DNA from 3 places in the Bradyrhizobium sp. I1.14.4 genome. Region 1 is predicted to be linked to each of the others. Evidence: predicted binding sites of a transcription regulator. Region 1 holds the regulator's gene; each other region holds the start of a gene.
What was found. The regulator LexA, encoded in region 1, represses DNA repair genes until DNA is damaged. The targets are predictions, from matches to a motif close to TGTTCNNNNTGTGTTCNG.

Region 1 (7,995 bases):
AAGGCTGGAACGCGATCTTCACCGGCGAGATGCCGGGAATCGCCCCCCTGCTCGCGGCGGCTGCCAGGCGGATGCCGCTCTACGCCTTCTCCAACACCAATCCAGCCCACGTCGCGCATTTCTCCGCCAGCCATGCCGAGTTGCTCAGCCATTTCCGGACTGTCTTCCTGTCATCGAGCATCGGCTTCCGGAAACCCGACGCCGAGGCCTACGATCATGTGGTAAAAGCGATCGGCGTGCCGGCGTCGCGGATCCTGTTCTTCGACGACCTGGCCGCCAATATCGAGGGTGCGCGGGCGCGCGGCCTTCATGCCATCCACGTGACATCGACGGATGACGTGGCAAGGGCGTTGACCGCACTTGGTATTTAAACTTTTCGAATGAAGGAGCTCTGAGCGTGGCCCTGATGCCGGTTGCCGATGCCCTGTCCGCCGTCCTCGCCGGCGCCGAGCCCCTGCCGGAGGAGATGGTCGCGCTCGATGCCGCCTACCACCGCACCCTGGCGCATGACCTCGCCGCGCTCCGCACCCAGCCGCCACAGCCGATGTCGGCGATGGACGGCTACGCCGTGCGCGCCGCCGATGCGGCCGATCTCAAGGCCCGGCTCAAGGTGATCGGCGAAGTCGCGGCCGGCCGGCCGTTCGAGCGGACGGTCGGTGCCGGCGAAGCGGTGCGGATCTTCACCGGCGGCGTGATCCCCAATGGCGCCGACGCCGTCATCATCCAGGAAGACACCAGGGTCGACGGCGACCACATCGCGATCACGGAAGCCGCAACCGCCGGGCGGCACATCCGCCCCGCCGGCGTCGACTTCCGTGAGGGCGACGTGCTGCTCGCCGCCGGCAGCCGCCTCTCCGACCGCGCGCTGTCGCTGGCGGCTGCCATGAACTATCCGGAGCTCGTGGTGCACCGCCGTGCGAAGGTCGCGGTGCTGGCGACCGGCGACGAGCTCGTGATGCCGGGCTCGAAGCCCGGCCCGGGCCAGATCGTCTATTCCAACGGTTATGCGCTGCGGGCGCTGGCGCGCGCCGAAGGCGCCGAGACCATCGACCTCGGGGTTGCCGCCGACACGGTGGAAGCGACCACCGCCGGCATCCGCCGGGCGCGAGAGACCGGTGCCGACGTCCTGATCACCACCGGCGGTGCCTCGGTCGGCGACCACGATCTGGTCAAGCGGTCGCTGGAGGCCGAGGGCGTCGACATGGCGTTCTGGCGGATTGCGATGCGGCCGGGCAAACCGATGATGCATGGCCGGCTCGGCGCGATGCGGGTAATCGGCCTGCCCGGCAATCCGGTATCCTCCTATGTCTGCGCCTTCCTGTTTCTGGTGCCGTTGATTCGGGCGCTGAGCGGCCGGAAAGCGATTCATCATGTCCGCGTCACCGCCCTGCTCGGCCGCGACCTCGCCGCCAACGACCAGCGCGAGGACTACCTGCGTGCGCGTCTCGAGGAGCGCGAAGACGGTACGCTGATCGCAACCCCCGTGGTGCAGCAGGACTCTTCGCTGCTCGGGAATCTCGCTGCGGCACGGGCACTTCTCGTGCGTCCGCCGTTTGCGCCTGCCGCTGCCAAGGGCAGCGAATGCAAGATCCTGACGCTGCCCGAATAGGGTTTTCGCCCCCCGCCGATTGTGCGTGGCCGAGCGCGTTCACCGGAAATTAAGTGGTTGCGGAACACATATCGAACATATAGTGTCCGTTCATGATTTGTTTCGAGTACTAGTGTCTACAAAATGGGAGGCCGCGAGGGAGCGCTTGTAATGAGCACCGTGCTCCTGAGGTCAGGCCCCACCTGAAAAGTCTCGGAATCGAACGACGCTATCAACCGGGGGAATACTCGAGATGCTCACGCGCAAACAGTACGAACTTCTGCGTTTCATCAATGAACGTCTGAAAGAGGCCGGTGTGCCGCCCTCCTTCGACGAGATGAAGGATGCGCTCGACCTGCGCTCGAAGTCCGGTATCCACCGCCTGATCACTGCGCTGGAGGAGCGCGGCTTCATCCGCCGCCTGCCCAACCGCGCCCGTGCCATTGAAGTCATCAAGCTGCCCGAACTGTCGGCCGGCGGCAGCAACGGCCGCCGCGGCTTCACGCCAAGCGTTATCGAAGGCACCCTCGGCAAGCGCACCAGCACGCCGCCGACCGCCGAGGACGACGGCAACCGTCCGGTCGCGGTCCCGGTGATGGGCCGGATCGCCGCCGGTACGCCGATAGAGGCGTTGCAGACGCGCAGCCACACCATCAGCGTGCCGCCCGACATGCTCGGCTCCGGCGAGCATTATGCGCTGGAAGTGCGCGGTGACTCGATGGTCGACGCCGGCATCCTCGACGGTGACATGGCGCTGATCCAGCGCAACGACGTCGCCAACACCGGCGACATCGTGGTGGCGCTGATCGACGAGGAGGAAGCCACCCTGAAGCGCTTCCGCCGCCGCGGCGCATCGATTGCGCTGGAGCCGGCCAACACCGCCTATGAAGTGCGCATCCTGCCGCCGAACCGGGTGCGCATCCAGGGCAAGCTGATCGGTCTTTATCGCAAATACTGACGGCGGCAAGGAACGAGCAACACGTCGGATCGTTCCTTGAAGGATAGCGTAGCGTGCGGCCTGCCGGATGCGCTCCGATACCTCTCACGCAGCGTCGCGTGTTTGTGATCGGGACGTTCTGCGGCAAGTCGTACAATCGCCCAGAAACGAGCAGATACTCGTTCGCTATCGTCCACTCTGGTAGAGGCCTATGCCTCAGGGAGAGGCACGGGTCGCTACCTCAATGAGGAGCCATCCGATGTGTGACTATAGTCTGCACGCCGTGGCATCGCGCCCCGCCATTGTCGGAGAGACGCTGATCACCACGACTTTTCGCGGGACGTCGACCCGCGGCTTTGCTTCGGAGAATGATCCCACCGTCGCGGTCTGCATGCTGCCGGGCACCGAGCTCGCTTTCGCCGAGAACGTTCGCTACGACAGCCGCTGGATCTGGACCAAGACGCTGAACTATCGCGTCGGCGTGTTCAACGAAGTCGAGCCCGACGTGCCCGATCGCCATCATGACGCGGTCGAATTTCCCGACGGCAGCCATGTGCTGGTGACCCAGCTCGTCGAGGGACAGCGCGTCAGCGTGCTGCAATTGCCGGCGCTGCATCCGGCGGTCGAGCACAAGCCGAAGGTTGTGGAGCGGCGGCCCTCCGCATTCGCATCGCTGTTTTTGGGTTGAACGCATCGTCGCCGCGGAATGAGCCGTTCGGCGGCGAGTGACCTAAGCGATTTCGAGCGACCCCGGATTTCGGGTTCCGGGGCGCAGCAGGAGATTTGCGTCGGCGGACGCCTTGGCGCATCATCGTGCACGGAGGACGTGCGCGGTGGTCGATAAGGTCACATGGCAAAAAGCTGGTCGCGTCACGGAGCCGGGCCGCTACATGTTCCGGTTCGGCTGGCTGACGGTGACGGCTGACGACCTGAAGGTCTGGGAGCAGTTTCCCGAGGCTTCCTTCACCCTCGTCAAGAAGCCCGACGCTGGCCCCGATTCCGACGAGTACCATCTCGGCCTGTTCGAGCTGCCTTCCGGCCCCCCACCCGACAACGGCTAATCTTCGCCCTCTAATCTTCGCCCTGCAGATCAGTCTCGGCGGGCGTCGCGTCGACAGCGGACCGCGGCGCGGCGGCAGGCGCGCGCAGCGTCGTCTCGCTCTCGCCGTCGCCGGGAATCGCCGGCGACCACGGCCGGTCGATCCCGCCGGGCTTGACCGCATCGACGGCGTAGCCGTCCCTGATCCGCCGTAGCACCAGCGCGCCGTGGCGGCGCAGCCGCTCGGCATCGATCACGGACGCCGCGCAGCCCAGCGGCGCCGGCCGCGCAGTCACGATCAGCGCCGCGCGCTCGCAATCGTCGGCCAGCGCTTCCGGCCGCGTTGCCAAGGCCACGAAGCCGCCGCCGGCGCCCAGGGTCACGCAGCCACTTGCATCGCAGGAGACGCCCTCGCCGAGCGACGCATCCGTGGCCGTGCGCGCGTCGGCGTCGGCCGCCAGCCATTCCTTCACGAGAAAGGCATCCTTCGCGCTGTGCATCAGATGCAGCCGTCCGTCGCCGCCGCGTACCGCGACGTTGCGGCCGTCGGCGGAGACCAGCACGTCCGGCTGCGGTAACCGCACCGCCCAGACCGAGGCGACCACCAGCAGCACCGCGCCCAACCACCGCAGCGGCGTACGCAATAGCCCGAGCAGGATGATGCCGGCGCTTGCGACGATCAGCGGGCCGATGCCGAACGCCGCCATCCGGCCGACCGCGCCAGGGAGCGCGGCGACCCATTGCGTCACCATGATCATCCAGTCGATGCCGAATCCCATGATCGCCCAGAACACGCCGTCGAAGCCGAACGGCATGGCGACGAGCCCAAGCAGACCGGCCGGCATCACGACCGCCGACACCACCGGCATCGCCGCGAGGTTCGCGAGCAGCCCGTAGGGCGTCACGCGATGGAAATGGAACGCGGCGTAGGGCGTCGTCGCGAAGCCCGCCACCAGCGAGGCCAGCATCAGCGTGGTGAGCTCACGCCCACCCCACAGCGCAACCCGCGCGGTCGCCGAATGGTCGGGCGACGCCAACAGGTTCGGCAGCCCGATCTGCACCAGCGCTACCAGCCCAAGCGTCGCAGCAAACGACATCTGGAAGCTCGGATGCACCAGCGCTTCCGGTGCGATCGCGAGCACAATCAGTGCCGCCACCGCCAGCGTGCGGAAAGTGATCGCGCGGCGGTCGACGATCACGGCGATCAGCACCACGGCCGTCATGAAGAACGACCGCTGGGTCGCGACCTCCGCCCCCGACAGCAGGAGATAGAACGCCGCGGCGACCAGCGCGGCCGCCGCCGCCCATTTCTTGATCGGGTGTCCCGCCGTCAGCGCCGGAAACAGCGCAAGCAGCGCGCGCACCGCAAAGAACACCACGCCCGCGACGACGGCCATGTGGTAGCCGGAGATCGACAGTACATGGCCCAGCCCCGAAATGAACATCGCGTCGTTGACAGGCGTCGAGATCGCGTCGCGCCGGCCGGTCAGCAGCGCAGTTGCGATCGCGCGCTGATCGCCGTCGAGCGTGGTGCGGATGCGCGCATCGATGGCGTCGCGCAGGCCCTGCATGAAGGCGGCATAGCGCAGCGCAAGGCCACCGGTCGCCGGCGGATCCCGGGTCTTGACCGCGCCCATCACGAAGCCGGAAGCACCGATGGCCTGGAAATAGAGATCGCGGCCGAAATCATAGGAGCCCGGACGCTGCGGCCCGAGCGGCGGCATCAGGCGCGCCTTCAATTCGACGAAGCTGCCGACCTCGGGCGCGGTGCCCTTCTTCACCGAGAGCCGGACGCGCTCGAGCTTCGTATTGTCGCGCGGGCTCTCCATTGAGACCACGCGCAGCACGAAGCGATCGGTCTTCTCGCGGATATCGCGCGTCTCGACGAAGCCGGTCAGCGCCACGGAGAACATCGGCCGCGCCAACATCCCATGCGCGATCCGCGCCGTCTTCCATGTCGCCATCGCAAAGCCCGCGGCGACCGCGGCCAGCATGACAATGGCGGGAAACACCCTGTGCCGCCGCAGCAGCAGCGCCAGCAGGCAGAGCAAAATTGCGACGGCGGCCGCAACCGACAGCATCGGCTCGTGCTCGGCCGCAAAATAGAACGCAATGCCGGTGCCGAACGCCACCGGCACCCAGGGCAACAGGCGACCTGCGCCCGCCTCCGCGCGCGCCCATTGCCGCAAGGTCTCGACGAAAGGCCGCCAGATGCTGGCGCGCACCGGGACATAGCCGCCGACCGGCGCAGCCGCACGCGGCGGCCACGTCCCCGCATATCCGCGTTTGCCGCCAGGCGTCGTGCCCTGCTCCGCCATTCCGCTTGCGATCCCTGCCGGCCGCGAAGCTACTGGAAGCTGTGACCTCACCGCTAGCGGAACGGATGCAGAATACGGACCGGCAAGGCCGGATACCTGGATCGTCCTGCGCCTCGCCTGCCCCGCGCCGGGCCACGGCTACCGCCTGCGTCAAATCGATTGAGCCGAAAGTCTCATTAGGTAGCGATCCCATTGGGATTAGACTGCGCTGATGCCTCCACTCCTGGACAGACAGGGATGAGGCAGTGACGGCTCGCGGCGCTTGAAGGCCGCTGGAGCTCTTCTCAGGTGGCCCACAACTCCCCTGAGACCAGGCGCTGCGGACGAACTCGCAAATCTCGCCTGTAACGCCGTGCACCATGCGCACTCCGCGAGCGGATAGATCGCTGAAAAAACGCGAGCGGTAGCGTTTGCATTTGATAGGAGCGACACATGGCAATTCAAGCACCGAGCGATTTTCGTCGCGTGATTGTCGCGGCGTCAGTGGGAAACATCATTGAATGGTACGACTTCTATATCTTTGGCAGCCTGGCCGCAGTTCTGTCGGTCAAGTTCTTTGAACAATCCCACCCCGTCGCAGCCCTGCTGAGCACGATCGCGCTGTTCACTGCGGGATTCCTGATCCGTCCGCTGGGGGCCTTCCTGTTCGGATGGATGGGCGATCGGGTCGGCCGCAAGTATACATTCCTCATTACGCTGAGCGGAATGGGCCTGGGAACGGGAGCGATCGGACTGATCCCGACTTATCAGTCGATCGGCCTGACAGCCGCATTCGTTCTGTTCGGCTTGCGGATGATCCAGGGTCTATGCTTGGGCGGCGAATATGGCGGCGCCATCACCTACGTCGCCGAGCATGTTCCGGACGACAGCCGCGGCTACTACACGGGCTGGCTACAAACTTCGCCGACGCTCGGGATCGTGGTGTCGCTGGCCGTGATCGTTCTGACCCGGACCTGGGCCGGCAATCAGGCCTTTGACGAATGGGCGTGGCGCGTTCCGTTCCTGGTCTCGTTCCTGCTGGTGGCCATCGCCATCTACATCCGCCTCCAGCTCCAGGAGACGCCGATTTTCCAGGAGATCAAGGCACGTGGACAGATGACCAGGAATCCCTGGCGGGAAGCTTTCCTCAGCGCCAACATCAAGTACATCCTGATCGCGATCGTCGTCCTGATTGGACAGGGCGTGGTCTGGTACAGCGGTCAATTCTGGGCACTGTACTTCCTGCAGCAGGTCTCCAAGGTCGATGCGATTACCTCGGCCTACATCGTGGGAGCCGCACTGCTGATCGCGACGCCGAGCCTGATCTTCTTTGGTTGGCTATCGGATCAGATCGGCCGCAAATCCGTGATCCTCGGAGGAATGCTGCTTGCCGCGATCACCTACTATCCGCTGTATCTGTGGCTCGGGATGGTCACGCAGCCGGGACACATCAACTATCCGGTCGCCGTCTTCATCATCTTCATCCTCGTCTGCTACGTCGGGATGGTGTACGGGCCGGTGGGCGCGTTCCTGGCGGAGTTCTTCCCGGCCAGGATCAGGTACACCTCGGTCTCAGTGCCGTATCATATCGGCAATGGTTGGGGCGGCGGATTGGTGCCGTTCATCACATCAGCCGCCTTCGCAGCGACCGGCAACATTGGCTACGCACTGATCTACCCGATTGTCGTTCCAGCGGTGTGCTTCGTGATCGCCCTCTTTATCATGCCGGAGACACGCAAGACCCGAATTTGGGAGCAGATCGAGGCGAAAGCCGCATCGTGACGGAGTCACCCTGCTGAGGGGCGACTACCCCTGCAGTAGGAGCCATGGCCGCCTTCCAGCAAGTGCGGGACGACGCTTCTGAATCGTCCCGTACTCGCCGTCTCTGGCGTGATTTCTCTGCAGAACCTGCATCCGCGTTACGTCGACGCGCATGGAGGGGATCCTGCTCCACGCAATTCCGACCTCTCCGGCCGCCTGTGGTTGGCGGTCAGGCCAACGTCTCAGTCGGCTCCCTCTCAGCCAGCTCCGTGATGCCAGCGATCGTGCCACCAGGCGGCGAATTCACGATCCATCGTCAGCTCCCAGCAGGCGAGCACAATCACGACGATGCCGGCGAGCACGCTGCTCGTCG
Region 2 (7,995 bases), on a different contig from region 1:
GGATATCTCATTTTTGAGATAGCATCAAGTGGTGTAAGCCTGTGCCCCATCACGTCGCACTCATCCCCTGCGCGCCACCGAGCAGCTTGGCGTTGAGCCGGCCGCCGTCGAACAGCATTTCACTGACCGCGCCGTCGAGGTCGAAGGCGGTGATCTCCCCGCCATCGTCACGGACAATGCTGGCCTGGGCGAGTCGGCGCATCAGCTCCTTGATGAAGGCAGCGCTGACGCCTTCGGTGCGTCGCACGGCGTCGTCGATGACGGGCTGCGCGAGCGGCAGGCCCTTGCCATAGAGCCGGATCAGCTTGCCGCGTCCGGTCTCGTCGGGCAGCGGCATCTCGATCGCCTGGTCGATGCGGCCGGGCCGGCCGGCCAGCGCGCTCTCGAGCTCTTCGGGGCGGTTGGTGGTCAGCAGGAACAGGATGTCGCAATCCTCCTTCAGGCCGTCCATCTCGTTGAGCAGCTTGTTGAGCAGGGATTCCTCGCACGGCCCGCCCATGTCCTCTCGGTCGCGTGCGATCAGGTCGACATCCTCGATCACGACCATGGTCGGCTGCAGCAGCCGGGCGAGGTTCATATAGGCGCCGAGCAGGCCGACCTGTTCGGCGGTGATGATCAGCGTGGTATGGTCAGGCAGGTTGGTGGCGAGATAGCGAATGGTGTGGGTCTTGCCGGTGCCGGGCGGGCCATAGAGCAGGATGCCCTTGCGGGTCGACTGCCCGAGCCCGCGCAGCAGATGGCGGCTTTCGACGAAATCGAGCACATTGCGGTCGAGCAGCCGCAGCGTCCGTTCCGGCAGGATTACGTCATCGCGGGCAACCGTCGGCAGCCGATGCACTGTCACGCCGCGCGAACGTCCGCGATAGTCCGAACCACCCTCGAGCGAGAGTATCTTGCCGCGATAGGATCGCGCGGCGTGTACAGCGGCTTCCAGCGCGGCAAAGGTCGGCTGTACGAAGGCATCGCCAGCCGAGCCCGCCGGCAATGCGATCTCGATCCGAACGGCGGGTTCGCGGTCATATTCGCGATGATAGGTCAGCAGCACGGCGTAGCGTAACGTGCCGGACCGGCACAGCCACAAGCCGTTGACGAGGCATTTCACCGGCTCAGGCTCGCCGATATCGACGTCTTGATACTGCGGAGGCGCGATCGCCGGCGCATTACGGCTGTCCTTCATCAAGGACGCAAATCCAATCGTCTCGTAACGATATTCCTCGTGGATCCCGAAGAAGTGGATCGGGTCGGTGAGCAGTTTGTCGATCGCGACCTGAACGTCGGCGCGCATGTGGCCTGGAAACTGGCGTGCCCGCGTCACGATCAGGTTGCGCGGCACGCCGGCGAAATGCCAATCGAGCGCAACAAAAGCGTATCGAAACTCGTGGCTCGGCAATTCTTCCGAGCTGCGACGCGCGGCGAGCAGGCAGTCCCTGCACAGTGAGGCCGTGGTGCCCGAGAGAATAATCTCCGTCACGGCGTTCGGGGCTTCGCAGAGATCGCAGGGGCGGCTGGCATCGGCGGATTCGCTGGTGATCATCAACGGGTGGCCGTTGGAGCGGATCAACCATTTGGCGCTGTTGAACATTGCCCGTGCGACGGGTGCTGGATAGGGGCCGCACGGAACGGCGCCCCTGGCCTCGATCAGCGCAGCGGTAGCGATGGCTTCCTGTTGGGATTTCCCGAATACCGTGCGCAGTAGGTCCTGCACGAATACCAGCGGCGTCTCGCCGTCGTCGTGAATGAAGAGCTGTACCGGACCGTCATCGGCAAAGACGTCGTGCATGAGGCCTCCGAAACGCAACGAAAAGAACAAAATAAGAACATCATGGCGGCAGCTGCGCGTCAAGCGAAAGATTGTCCGATCTCAGCCCTGGCGTGTGGTGCGGCCGATCGGCGGGCCAGGGTCCGGTACGCCTGCATGCGTAAACGCCACTCAACGCTTGTGACGGTTGTGTTGCCGCAAATGCCAAAAGATGGCCGCCACAGCGGCAAACTTCCGACACATCATCGGGGCGAAAAGGGGCGATCCGACATGGCGCGAGCGCGAGAGCAGCTTCCTCTCAAGGATTTGCCGTCGCGCAATTACTTTTAATAAGAGGCCCTCATGTCGCACAAGTTTCGTTTTGCGATCCTTCTCGTCTTCGCCCTGCTCGTCTCTCCCGCGCTCGCGCAGCCGGCTGCCAGGCCGGCGCCGGCGCAACCCGGTACCAGCGACGCGCTGACATCAGAGCAGGCGAAGCGCGCGCTCGAGACGCTGCAGGACGACACCAAGCGCGGCGAGATCATCAACACGCTGCGCGCCATCGCCAACGCCTCGCCGCAGGAAGCGCAGCCGGCGCCCGAGCAGCATTCGTCGATCCCGCTCAACGCGGACAGCCTCGGTGCGCAGCTCTTGCTGATGGTCTCGGAGCAGGTCGGCGAGACGTCGCGCGAGATCGCCGGCGTCGCACGCACGCTGACCAATTTCCCGTCGTTCTATTACTGGTTCGTGCGCACCGCCAACGATCCGGCCGCTTATGGCCTGCTGATCGATATCGCCTGGAAGCTGGCGCTGGTGTTCGGCTGCGCGCTATCAGCCGAATGGGTGGTGTTCCGCTTGATCAAGCGGCCGGTCGCGTACCTGGAGACGCGGCTGCCGCAGACCGCGCGCGTGCCGGCGCAGGCGCTCGCGAGTGTCGATCCGCCATCGTCGGTTGCCGACGTCACGCCGGAGCCCGAGTCGCAGCGCCGCCGGCTCAGCCTGGCGCGGGCCTGGCAGTCGCTGGTCCGGCTGCCATTCGTGCTCGGGCGTCTCGTGCTCGAACTGTTGCCGGTAGTCGCCTTTGTCGGCGTCGCCACCGCGCTGCTCGGCACCGAGATCGGCGATCAGTCGACCACGCGGCTCGTGATCCTGGCCGTGGTCAACGCCTATGCGTTCTCGCGCGCGCTGATCTGCGCGGTGCGCGCGCTGGCCGGTCCATTCGGCCTGTTCCGGGTGCGCGCCGAGACCGCCGCCTACATCGAGATCTGGGCGCGGCGCATCGTTGCCGTCGGTGTCTCCGGCATCGCCTTCGCCAACGTCGCGCTGCTGCTCGGCCTCAGTCGCGCCGGCTACGCCGCGCTGCTGCGGCTCGTGATGCTGGTCGTGCATCTGTTCGTCGTCGTCATCATCCTGCAGTGCCGCCGGCAGGTCGCCGACGCCATCCGCGCGCCGGCCGATCGCACCGGCATCGCGGCGCGGACGCGCAACCGTCTCGCCGCGCTCTGGCATGTGCTGGCGATCGCGCTCGATCTCGCGCTGTGGGCGGTGTGGGCGCTCAACATCCGCAACGGCTATTCGCTACTGCTGCAATATTTCGTCGGCACCGTCGCGGTGCTGCTGGTCACCCGCCTCGTCACCATGGTGGTGCTGAGCCTGATCGATCGCGGCTTCCGCATCAGCCCGGACCTGATGCAGCGTTTCCCGGGACTGGAGACGCGCGCCAACCGCTATCTGCCGCTGCTGCGCAAGGTGGTGACGGCGGTGATCGCGCTGATCGGTTTCGTCGCGCTGCTCGAGGTCTGGGGCGTCGACGCCGTCGTCTGGTTCTATGGCGGCCAGATCGGCAGCCGTCTGATCTCGGCGCTGGTGACGATCGGCATTGCGGCACTTGCCGCGGCCGCGATCTGGGAAGTTGCCAACGCGGTGATGGACCGGCAGATCGACGCGCTGTCGCGCGAGGGGCATTTCGCCCGCGCCGCGCGCTTGCGCACCTTCCAGCCGATGCTGCGCACCGCGCTGTTCTGCATGATCGTCGCGGTGGTCGGGCTCACCGCGCTCAGCGAGATCGGCGTCAATGTCGCGCCGCTGCTCGCCGGCGCCGGCATCGTCGGCATTGCGATCGGCTTCGGCTCGCAGAAGCTGGTCCAGGACCTCATCACCGGGCTGTTCCTGCTGATCGAGAACACCGTGCAGGTCGGCGACGCCGTCACGGTGTCGGGCCTCTCGGGCGTGGTCGAGAACGTCTCGATCCGCACCATGCGGCTGCGCGCCGGCGACGGCTCCGTGCATATTGTGCCGTTCAGCGCGGTGACGACAATCACCAATGCCAGCCGCGGCGCCGGCAACGCTGCGGTCAGCGTCAACGTGTCCTACAAGGAGGACACCGACCGCGCCGGCGAGATCCTGAAGGATATCGTCGCCGGGATGCGTCAGGAGACGGCATATCGCGCGCTGATCCGCGGCGATCTCGAATTGTGGGGCGTCGACAAGGTCGACGGCTCCGTCGTGACCATCGTCGGACAGATCCGCTGCACCGACGGCGGCCGCTGGTCGGTGCAGCGCGAGTTCAACCGCCGCATGAAGCTTCGCTTCCAGGAGGAGGGCATCGAGATCGCCTCGATGGGCCAGACCATCCTGATGCAGCTTCCCGCGCCGTCCGAGCCGGATTCCAACGCGAAGCCGCGTCGCGCCGCGGGCTGATTTGCTCGCTTCGTTTCACCTCGCCCCGCTTGCGGGGAGAGGTCGAATTCGAGCGAAGCTCGAATTCGGGTGAGGGGGAGTCTCCGCGAGAGTATCTGTCTCCGTATGTGCGGAGGTAGCCCCTCACCCCAACCCTCTAAGAGCGAGCTTCGCTCGTCTCGACCCCGTAAGAACGGGGAGAGGGAGCAAACTAGCTGAATGCCTATCGGCGAGTCTCATCGTTGCGACACCGTCTCGCGACGATGAGACGGCAAGGGCCTTGCCGGGCCCGAGGCACGGCTCACACTTGACCGAAAACGCCGCCTTTCTCCTTCTCTCCTGCGATTTCCTCCGCTGGCACAGCGCTTGCTGATTGTCGTGCGAATGCGCGGCAAGACGCATTGCATGACTGAATCACAAGCGAAGGAAGGAAACGCACATGGAGCTTGGCTACTTCACCATGCCCTCGCACCCGCCGGAGTGCGGATTGAAGGAGGGCCACGACTGGGATCTGCAGACGCTGCGCTGGCTCGACGAACTTGGCTATCAGGAAGCCTGGATCGGCGAGCATCACACCGCGCCGTGGGAGCCGCACCCGTCGCCCGATCTGTTGGTGGCGCAGGCGCTGCTGCAGACCAAGAACATCCGCATCGGGCCCGGCGGCTTCCTGCTGCCGTATCATCACCCGGCCGAACTTGCGAACCGCGTCGCGATGCTCGACCATCTCTCGAACGGGCGGCTCAATTTCGGTGTCGCCGCCTCGGGCCTGCCGAGCGACTGGGCGATGTTCAATGTCGACGGCATGTCGGGCCAGAACCGCGACATGACCCGCGAGGCGCTCGAGATCATCCTGAAGATGTGGTCCGAGCCTGGACCCTGGACGCACAAGGGCAAGTTCTGGACGGTGAGCAAGCCGGACACGATGTTCGACTTCCTCAAGCCGCACATCAAGCCGTTGCAGGGACCGCATCCGCCGATCGGCGTCGCCGGGCTGTCGAAGAACTCGGACACGTTGAAGCTCGCCGGCGAGCGCGGCTTCATTCCGATGAGCCTCAACCTCAATCCGGCCTATGTCGGCAGCCACTGGGATTCGGTGGAAGCTGGTGCGGCCAAGACCGGCCGCAAGCCGAGCCGCAAGGACTGGCGGCTGGTGCGCGAGGTGTTCGTGGCGGACACCGATGAAGAGGCGTGGAAACTGTCGACCGGCGACATGATGGGCCGGATGATGGGCGAGTATTTCCTGCCTCTGCTCGGCCATTTCGGCTTCAAGGACTACCTGAAGCACGCGCCCGACGTGCCCGATAGCGACGTCACCGTCGAATATTGCGCGCGCCGGAATTGGATCGTCGGCTCGCCCGCGACGGTCACCGAGAAGATCGAGAAGATCTACCGGGAGGTCGGCGGCTTCGGCGTCCTCTGCGTGTTCGGCTTCGACTACAAGCACAAGCCGGAAGCCTGGCGGCACTCGCTGGACCTGCTCAAGAACGAGGTAATGCCGCGGCTCAAGCATCTCGGAGCCGAGTTCGAGAAGGCTGCATGACTGGTGCGCAGGGTGCGGGGCTTGCCTCGCACCCCGCGTCGCATATCTTTAACGGAGTGTCTTCATCGAGGTTTGCGGCATGACGGTCGACGCACAGAGTTTCAAGCAGGCCATGCGCCATTGCGCGGGTGCCGTTGCCCTGGTGACGGTCGGCTCCGAGAGCGGGCAGCGCACCGGCCTGACCGTGACCTCGGCCTGCTCGCTGTCGGACAATCCGCCTTCGGTCCTGGTCTGCGTTAACCGTAATGCCAGCGCGCACGAGCGGATCCGCGCGGAGCGCCATTTCGTCATCAACTTCCTGAACGAGGAGCACGCGTTGCTGGCACTGACCTTCTCCGGCCAGAAGGGTGTCAACGGCGACGACCGTTTTGCGTTTGGGCGCTGGACCACCGGCGCGACCGGCGCCCCGGTGCTGGAGGATGCCGTCGCGGCGTTCGACTGCGTGTTGACCCAGGAGCTCGAGACCAAGACCCATTCGATCTTCATCGGCGAAGTCCAGCATGTGCGCGCCGCGACCACGGTCGACCCGCTGATCTACCTGCGCAGCAGCTTCCAGAGCGTCCGCAACATCCACGATCCCGTCGTGCTCGGCGACCTCGACGCGCGCCGCATCAGCTGGAACGAGTTTTCCTGAGGGTTTGATCAAATCCGCGATCGTTTGGATCGCTGCGACACTATTTGCACTCGTCATGCCCGGCCTTGTGGAGGGCATCCACGTCTTTACTTCCCGTACGGCCAAGACGTGGATGGCCGGGACAAGCCCGGCCATGACGGAGATACAATACGAACTCGCTAACCGTTCAGCCCGATCGTCAACGCCTTGGCCTACCCGTGTAGCGTTGGCCGGTAGAGCTGGAGAGCTTTCTTCGGCCGAGCGCAAGCCATTCTCCCCAATAGTCAATCAGCACTGCTGACCGATCGTGATCAATTTGACGAACGCGCGATCGACGCACGCGCATGCTATAAGCGCCGTCGCGCAAGCAGGAGCGACCGATGCGGTGGCAGCGCGCGCCCCAGAATCTCTCGTCATCGACAAGGGAGACCCAATCATGAAGATCGTTGTCATCGGCGGCACCGGACTGATCGGCTCCAGGACAACAGCCATTCTGCGCCAGCGCGGCCACGAGGTCGTCGCGGCTTCGCCCAAGAACGGCATCAATACCATCTCGGGCGAGGGGCTGAAGGAGGCCGTGGCCAGCGCGGCCGTGGTGATCGACTTGGCCAATTCGCCATCGTTCGAGAACAAGGCGGTGATGGAATTCTTCGAGACCTCCGGCCGCAACCTGCTGGCGGCGGAGAAGCCGGCCGGCGTCAAGCATCATGTCGCGCTGTCGATCGTCGGCGCCGACCGCACGCCCGAGAACGGCTACTTCCGCGCCAAGGTGGCGCAGGAGAGATTGATCGAGGCCTCCGGTATTCCCTACACCATCATCCGCGCGACGCAGTTCATGGAATTCGTCGGGGCGATCGCCGACGCGAGTGGAGATGGAAATACGATCAGGCTCTCGCCCGGCCTGTTCCAGCCGATCGCGGCGGAGGACGTCTCGGCGCTCGTCGCCGATGTGGCGCTCGAGCCGCCGCGCAACGGCATCGTCGAGATCGCAGGTCCGGATCGCGCGCCGTTCAACGAAATCGTGGCCCGCTACCTGAAGGCAACCGGCGATCCGCGTCAGGTGGTGAAGGACCCTGATGCACTCTACTGGGGCGGTCGGGTCGAGGAGCACTCACTGGTGCCGCTGGGCGAGGCCCGCATCGGCCGCATCGATCTGAACGAATGGTTGCGCCGCTCGCGGCCGGCAGCCTGACGGCAGCCGCTATTTGAGCCACACCAGCAGCGGGACGGGCGCGCGGCCCGCGCAGGACAGCGTCCCCTCGTAACTGTGCGTCTTGCGGGCGCTGTAGGTGCAGGGTGCGCCGTCCAGCACCATTTCCGCCGTGACCTGCGAATCCGCACCCATGAATTGCAGTCGGATCTCTCCGGCGCGTTCCTCCGGTCCGTCCTGTGTGCAGAGTCCCACATGCTTCATCTTCAGCGATC
Region 3 (7,995 bases), on a different contig from region 1:
CCAATGCCGGCGCCATGGCGCAAGGCGGCGATCCGGCATCGTGGGAGCAGAATTTCCGGCTCGACGTGCTGGGCGCGGTGAACGCCTTCGAGGCAGCACGCCCGTTCCTCGAGGCGAGCGGCGAACAGACCGGCGACGCGGCCTTCATCATCATCTCGTCGATCTCGGCAGCGCAGGCGGATCGCGCCGGCTCCTACGGCCCGATCAAGGCGGCGCTGGTGCACATGGCGAAGGGACTGGCGCGGCAATATGCGGCGAAGAAAATCCGCGTCAACGTCGTGTCGCCGGGCACGGTATATTTCAAGGGCGGCATCTGGAACATGGTCGAGCAGAACGCACCCAAGATGTACCAGGATGCGCTGGCCCGCAATCCGACCGGCCGCATGGCCACCCCACAGGAGATCGCCAACGCGGCGGTGTTCCTGGCGAGCCCGGTCTCCTCGTTCACGACAGGCTCGAACCTCGTCGTCGACGGCGCGATCTCGAACCGGGTGAATTTTTGAGGAACACTTCGCCGTCGTCCTGGCTTTCGCCGGGACGACGTTGGGGAGATAGCCGGCTCAACGGCGCCGTCATCGCACGATGACTAATGAAAATCGCGTGACGGCGGCAGGATGCGGACGTTGCGCGGGTGGCGGATCTTCTGCGCCGGCGCATCGCCGTGATCGCGGCTGATGTCGTTGAGCGGCTCGATCAATGCCGGGCCCGCAGGCACCGGATGCTTGCGGCTCAGGGATTCGTTGGCAAGGCCGATCAGATCGTGGGAGCGGTCGATCATGCGCTGCGCCACCAGATGCGTCACCCCTTCCGGGCTGCTCTGGATGTAGCCCTCGACCAGGATCAGGCGCGCACCCATCACCTCCTTGCGGTACTGCTCCATCACCTTCGGCCACACCACGATGTTGGCGATGCCGGTCTCGTCCTCCAGCGTCATGAACACGACGCCCTTGGCGCTGCCCGGACGCTGCCGCACCAGCACGACGCCGGCACAACGGACGCGGCGGCGGTCGTTGCTCCGGTTGATGATGTGGCAGGCTACGACGCGCTCTTTGGTGAACATCTCGCGCAAAAACTCCATCGGATGGCCCTTCAGCGACAGGCGGATGGTCTGATAATCGGCGACCACCTGCTCGGGGCGCGGCATCTCCGGCAGCGGCTTGGCACCTTCATCCGGCTGCTCGCGCGCGGTGGCGGCCTCGAACAGCGGCAGCGGCACGTCGTCGGGCAGCCGCCGCACCGCCCACAGCGCCTCGCGGCGGTCGAGCCCGAGCGAGCGGAATGCATCGGCATCGGCGAGCAGGATCAGTGCGCGCTTGGGCAGGCCGGTATCGCGCGCGAAATCTTCCAGCGAGGTGAAGGGCCGGCGGTTGCGCGCGGCGACGATGCGGTCGGCCCAGTCCTTTTCTTGCTTCGCCTCTCCCACTTGCTCCGTCTTATTCACGTATCCCGTTGACGCACGCATCTGGTCCAAAGCCGCGCGGGAGGTGGTTGGGCTCTCTCCCCCCTTGCGGGGGAGAGTTGGAGAGAGGGGTAAGCCACGACCACTGCCCGTGCGGCTGACCCCTCTCCCTAACCCTCCCCCGCAAGGGGGGAGGGGACCCATCCATTCGTGCCTCCCTGACTCATGCACGTTTACGCTTCGCGCACTACACAGCGCCTGCTGCTGTTTCAGCCTCTCCTCATCCTCATCCAGCCAGTGAAAGCCGTCGATCTGGCGGAAGCCGAGCCGCACCGCGCAGTATTTCCCGTCGCGCTCTTCCAGCGTGTTCTGCGCAAAGCTGAAGGAAACATCGACCTCGCGCACCGTGACGCCGTTGTTGCGGGCGTCGCCGACGATCTGCGCCGGGGCGTAAAAGCCCATCGGCTGTGAGTTGAGCAGGCCGCAGCAGAACGCATCGGGATGATGGTGCTTCAGCCATGAGGAGATGTAGACGAGTTGGGCAAAGCTTGCGGCATGGCTTTCCGGGAAGCCGTAGGAGCCAAAACCCTTGATCTGGTCGAAGCAGCTGCGGGCGAAATCCGGATCGTAGCCGCGCGCCACCATGTTGCCGACCAGCTTCTCCTCATAGCTGCCGATGGTGCCGAGATTGCGGAAGGTCGCCATCGAACGGCGCAGGCCGTTGGCCTCCTCGGAGGTGAACTTTGCCGCCTCGATCGCGATCCGCATCGCCTGCTCCTGGAACAGCGGCACACCGAGCGTCTTGTGCAGCACGTTGTAGAGTTCATCCGGTGGGCCGTGCTCGGGCGCGGGCGACGGATAGCTTTCCTTCTCCTGCTTGTTCCGCCGCCTGAGATAAGGATGCACCATGTCGCCCTGGATCGGCCCCGGACGCACGATCGCGACCTCGATGACGAGGTCGTAGAAGGTGCGCGGCTTCAGCCGTGGCAGCATGTTCATCTGGGCGCGGCTCTCGACCTGGAACACGCCGAGCGACTCCCCGCGGCACAGCATGTCATAAACTCTCTTGTCGTCCTGCGGGACCGAGGCGAGCTCCCAGTGCTCGCCCTTGTGGTCACTGATAAGGTCAAAGCATTTGCGGATGCAGGTCAGCATGCCCAGCGCCAGCACGTCGACCTTCATCATGTTGAGCGCGTCGACGTCGTCCTTGTCCCATTCGATGAAGGTGCGGTCGTCCATCGCGGCGTTGCCGATCGGCACATAGGTGTCGAGCCGGTCCTGGGTCAGCACATAGCCGCCGACATGCTGCGAGAGATGGCGCGGAAACTCGATCAGCTCGGTGGCGAGTTCGACCGCGAGGTTGATCATCGCGTTCTTGGGATCGAGCCCGGCCTGCCGCACTTGCATGTCGTTGAGGCCCTTGCCCCAGCTGCCCCACACGGTGTCGGCGAGCGCCGCGGTGACGTCCTCGGTCAGCCCGAGCGCCTTGCCGACGTCGCGGATCGCGCTGCGCGGGCGATAATGGATGACGGTGGCGATGATGGCGGCGCGGTGGCGGCCGTAGCGGCGATAGACATATTGCATCACCTCCTCGCGCCGCGAATGCTCGAAATCGACGTCGATGTCGGGCGGCTCCAGCCGCTCCTTGGAGATGAAGCGCTCGAACAGCAGATCGACCTTGGTCGGATCGACCGAGGTGACGCCGAGCACGTAGCAGACCGCGGAATTCGCCGCCGAGCCCCGCCCCTGACACAGAATGTTCTGGCTGCGCGCATAGTGCACGATGTCATGCACGGTGAGGAAGTAATGCGCGTATTTCAGCTCGGCGATCAGCGCGAGCTCCTTGTTCAGGGTGTCGCGGAGCTTGCTGTCGATGTTGGCGATGCCGCCGAAATATTTGTCGACGCCAGCCCAAGTCAGGTCCTCCAGATGCTGCTGCGCGGTCTTGCCCGGCGGCACCGGCTCGTCGGGATATTGGTATTTGAGCTGGTCGAGCGAGAAGCTGATGCGATCAGCAAAGCGCATGGTTTCCGCGATCGCAGCAGGCCAGTCGCGGAACAGCCTCGCCATTTCGTGCGCCGGCTTGAGATGTCGTTCGGCATTGGCCTCGAGCCTGCGGCCGATCGCCTCGATCGTGGTCTTTTCGTGGATGCAGGTCAGCACGTCCTGCAACGGGCGGCGCGCGGGATGGTGATAGAGCACCTCGTTGGTGGCGAGCAGCGGCACGCCGGCATCAGTGGCGAGACCATGCAGCCGCGCGAGGCGGCGCTTGTCGTCGCCGCGATAGAGCAGGCTTGCGGCAAGCCAGACGCCGTCGGCAGCGCTCGCCTGCAATCGCGCCAGCAGATCAATCGCGTCAGCCATCTCGAAACGATGCGGCAGCGCCAGTACCAGGAGCTGGCCTTCGGCAAAATCGAGCAGATCGGACAAGCTAAGACGGCAATCGCCCTTCTCGATCCTCTCGCCGTCATCGCCGCGCTTGCCGCGGGTCAAGAGCTGGCACAGCCGGCCATAGGCGGCGCGGTCGCGCGGATAGACCAGGATGTCGGGCGTGCCGTCGCTGAAGACGATGCGGGCGCCGATCAGGAGCTTTGGCGGATGGGCGACCTTCTCGCTGTCGAGCTCCTTCCAGGCGCGCACCACGCCGGCCAGCGTGTTGTGATCGGCGATGCCGATCACGGGAATCCTCAGCTCGCTCGCCTGATACACATAGGCGCGCGGATCGGAGCCGCCGCGCAGGAAGGAGAAATTGCTGGTGATGCCGATCTCGGCATAGTCGGGCACTGATGTCTTCATGCGAACAGTCCGTGCACATACCAGTTAGCCGGAACGGACTTGCCCTGCTCGTCCCGCAGCTCGCTCTCGTAGAGGCCGTCGCGAAAGATCCAGAAGCGCTGGCCCTCGGCGTCCTCGACGCGGAAGTAATCGCGCGTCAGCGACGCGCCGTCCTGTTTCCACCATTCCATCGCGATCCGCTCGGGGCCCTCGACCCGCACCACCGCGTGCAAGGCACGCCGCCAGGTGAATTGATGCGGCGGACCGTCGGGCACCGTCGCGAACGGCACTTTTATGAGTTCGGGCCGCTCGAACAGCCGCAACGGACGCAGCGGCGGCTCGCCGGCGACACGTTCCGGCCAGGCGGCCGCGCTCGCGGCGGCCAGATGATGCTGCGCCGGCAGCGCGAGCGCTGATCGTTCGGGGATGTGGCTCTCCAGCGGCAGATGCACGACGACGCGCTTGCCCCCGATGCGGGCGGCGATGCGGTCGATCAGCGCCGAGAGCGCGTCATTGTCGTGCACGGTGGCGTCGAGATCGCGCTGCTGCTGCACCACGATCTCGGTACGCCCTGCGGCAAGACGGATGAGATCGAAGCCGAAGCCGGGATCAAGGGGATCGTTGAGCGCATCGAGCCGCTCGCGGAACAGGCGGTCGATCATCTCGGGCCGCGTCACCGGACGGCCGGTCTCGACCAGGATCGCGCGCACCGCGCCGTCGGTGCGGAAGAAGCTCGCCTCCAGTTGCCGGGCTCCCTTGCCCTGCTTGTCCATCGCGGTAACCAGCATCTTGGCGAGGCTTGAGAGGGTCAGCGCGATCACGGTGTCGGTGGCGATGGGCTCGGGGAAACGCTTCTCGACGATGTAATCGGGCAGCGGCTTGCGCGGGCTGATCGGGGCATCGCCCTGCCCGAGCGCGTGGCCGAGCAGGGTCGTGAAGGCTGCGCCGAACCGCGCCGAGATTTCATGCGGCGCGCGCGCGGCGACATCGCCGATGGTCTTCAAGCCGGCGCGGCGCAGGCCGGTGGTGATCGTGGCATCGGCGCCGAGCGCCGACACCGGCAGCGGGCCGACCGCCTGCGCTTCCGCGCCATCGGCTACGATCTGCCCCGAGGCGTAGCGCGTCAGCGTGCACGCCGCGATCGAGGTGCCGGCGATTGCGGCACTGATGGCAAAGCCGCGCCGGTTCAGCGCGCTGGTCACGATTTGCAGCAGCGCGCGCTCGCCGCCGAACAGATGAGCGCAACCGGTGATGTCGAGGAACAGCCCGTAAGGCGGATCGAGCGCGACCAGCGGCGTGAAGCGGTCGCACCAGTCGGCGATATCGTTCAGCGTCTTCAGATCGGCCGCGGGATCGGCGTCGTAGACCGTGAGCTCCGGACAGATCGCCCGCGCATTGGCGAGCGGCAATCCGATCGACAGCCCGGCGCGCACCGCAGCCTCGTCGATGGCGTGCAGCAGGATCGCGTTGTGGTCCTTTGCCACCACGACGCTGGGGAGACCGCTACTTAACCCATTTGTGAGGGAGGCATCAACGGATGGGTTCCCTCCCCCCTTGTGGGGGAGGGTTAGGGAGAGGGGTAAGCCGCATACGCTGGCGTCCGTGGTACCCCTCTCTCCAACTCTCCCCCGCAAGGGGGGAGAGAGCCCTGGCAACGTGCTCATCTCACTTGAAGGTTCATCCAGCTCGCCTGCAACGAGCTCAGCTGGCGAGGCGATGCTCTGCGCGAGCTTGCGCTTGATGCGATCGATCGGCAGGCGTGGCAGCCACAGGCTGAGGATACGCCGACGGTTCACTGAATTGGCACTCATCACATTTCCATTCCATGATCCATCGCCCGACCGGGCCATGACGATTGCGCACGAGTTCGGCCTCGAAGCGCGGCGCGCCCCAGGCGCTGCAAAGCGCCGCAGGCATCGCGGCATTGCCGGGCGGCGAATGCGCCGCGCGCACGATCCAGCGCGTCTCCGCGGTCGAGGGGATCGGGGTGGCCGCGATCCGCAACACCAGCGCGGTGACGCCGGAGGCTTGCGCGGCCAGCGTCAATTTGCGGCTGGCGACGAGATCGAGCTGGCGCGCATGGCCCCAGACCTCGAGCACAACCGCGCCGAGCGCATCGCAGGCGAGCGCGTCGGCCGCGGTGCGCAGGCCGCTATCGATATCGGCGGCACGCACCGTGACCAGCAGGCGCGGATCGAGGCCGAGTTCGGCCAGCCCGCGCATCGACAGCGCGCCGTTTTCGCGATCGGAAAAGTCCTGCCGTACCCAGACCAGCGGCTTGCGCGAGGACATGCGGCCGGCAAGCCCCGCGATGAAGCCGGTCGCCGCGCCCCCCTGATGGCCGGCCGCGAACACCTCGTGCAGCGCGGCCGCCGCAAGCCCGCCGCGCAGCATCGCGTCCGCGCTGGCATGGCCGAGCGCGACGCGGTTCGGCATCGCCGCATCCGATGGCGCCTCGATGCGCGCGATGCTGCCGCGCAGAGACGCAAGCGTACCCGTGCGTGCGCCATTCATTGCGCCGCTCCTTCCACCTGAAAATTTGAGGCCGTCACTGACCTGAATAGAGAACCAGGGACTGGCCCATTTGTTCATGATATGTTCTAATATAAAGCTAACAGGGCCTGCGGAGTCAATCGGATTGGTGAACTCATCGATTCATGAGTGGAATCAATGGGATTCAGCAGCCGCCGAACCGGATGGCCCTGATCTTCCGCAGTGTCAGGCGCACAAGCCGCGAAAATGGCGGCGTGACGGAAACGGAGCAATCGCATGCGCATCATCGTGCTCGACAACGACACCGATTTCGAAGGCTGGCGCAAGGCCGCGCGGCGATTGGCGCTGAATGACGTGAAGCCTTCGGAAGTCACGTGGACCGTACGCCGCGATGACGAACTATCATCGGCATCCTGCGTGAATGAATTGCCGGATCCGCCGCAGGCACAGCTCAACGTCCCTGCCAAATTCGTCGAGCTGGCAAGAACCGCGATCCTGCATCGGAACGACGAGCGCTTCGCCCTGCTCTATCGCCTGCTGTGGCGGCTGCGCAGCCATCACGATCTGCTCGGCGCGACCACCGCCCCTGATGTCGCCGAGGTCCACGCGATGGCGCGCGCGGTCTATGGCGATATCGACAGGATGCACGCGCATCTGCGCTTCCGCGAGATCGGCCGCGAGCGGACGGCGCATTACGTCGCCTGGTTCGAGCCGGAGCATCGCATCGTCGAGCTCGCCGCACCATTCTTTGCCGGCCGCTTCGCCGACATGCCGTGGTCGATCCTGACCCCCGACGTCTGCGCACATTGGGACGGGCACGCGATCTCGATCACGCCGGGCATCGCCAAATCCGAAATGCCGACCGAGGATCGGCTCGAGGAAGTTTGGCGGCGTCATGACAACGGCCTGCTCAATCCCGCACGGCTGAAAGTGATGGAGATGCCGCAGGCCTATTGGAGGAACCTGCCCAAGGACTCGATCATTAAGCCTCTGATCGAAGATGCAATGCGCATGACGAGCGGCCCCTTCATCACACGCAAGGCGGCCGAGCCGCTGAAGCGGCAGGATGAGCCGATGCCCCGCAAGCAAACCCAGGATATGCAAGCCCGCGACACGATCGCGGCCTTGCGCGAAGAGGCCGCCGATTGCCGCGCCTGCCCGCTGTGGAAGGACGCAACCCAGACCGTGTTCGGTGAAGGCCCGCAAAGCGCAACGCTGATGCTGGTCGGCGAGCAGCCCGGCGACAAGGAAGATCTCGCAGGCCATCCCTTCGTCGGACCGGCCGGACAGATGCTCGATCGCGCGCTGGAGGAAGCCGGCATTGCGCG

Region 2: the regulator LexA is predicted to act here: its motif matches at 1,803-1,820, upstream of ABIB78_RS22940 (ATP-dependent Clp protease adaptor ClpS).
Region 3: the regulator LexA is predicted to act here: its motif matches at 6,760-6,777, upstream of ABIB78_RS17300 (ImuA family protein).

Annotation. Positions count from the first base shown of each region.
Region 1 covers NZ_JBNDLA010000006.1:285,851-293,845, forward strand. The annotation lists gene ABIB78_RS15620 (HAD family hydrolase) at 1-371, shown strand, start outside; gene ABIB78_RS15625 (molybdopterin molybdotransferase MoeA) at 398-1,609, shown strand; gene lexA (transcriptional repressor LexA) at 1,842-2,546, shown strand; gene ABIB78_RS15635 (hypothetical protein) at 2,785-3,213, shown strand; gene ABIB78_RS15640 (hypothetical protein) at 3,359-3,586, shown strand; gene ABIB78_RS15645 (ComEC/Rec2 family competence protein) at 3,597-5,882, opposite strand; gene ABIB78_RS15650 (MFS transporter) at 6,315-7,643, shown strand; gene ABIB78_RS15655 (SPW repeat protein) at 7,880-7,995, opposite strand, start outside.
Region 2 covers NZ_JBNDLA010000011.1:182,807-190,801, reverse strand. The annotation lists gene ABIB78_RS22940 (ATP-dependent Clp protease adaptor ClpS) at 50-1,780, opposite strand; gene ABIB78_RS22935 (mechanosensitive ion channel family protein) at 2,102-4,438, shown strand; gene ABIB78_RS22930 (LLM class flavin-dependent oxidoreductase) at 4,857-5,957, shown strand; gene ABIB78_RS22925 (flavin reductase family protein) at 6,037-6,591, shown strand; gene ABIB78_RS22920 (SDR family oxidoreductase) at 7,007-7,762, shown strand; gene ABIB78_RS22915 (hypothetical protein) at 7,772-7,995, opposite strand, start outside.
Region 3 covers NZ_JBNDLA010000007.1:248,356-256,350, forward strand. The annotation lists gene ABIB78_RS17285 (SDR family NAD(P)-dependent oxidoreductase) at 1-503, shown strand, start outside; gene ABIB78_RS17290 (error-prone DNA polymerase) at 587-4,195, opposite strand; gene ABIB78_RS17295 (Y-family DNA polymerase) at 4,192-5,985, opposite strand; gene ABIB78_RS17300 (ImuA family protein) at 5,876-6,688, opposite strand; gene ABIB78_RS17305 (UdgX family uracil-DNA binding protein) at 6,944-7,995, shown strand, end outside.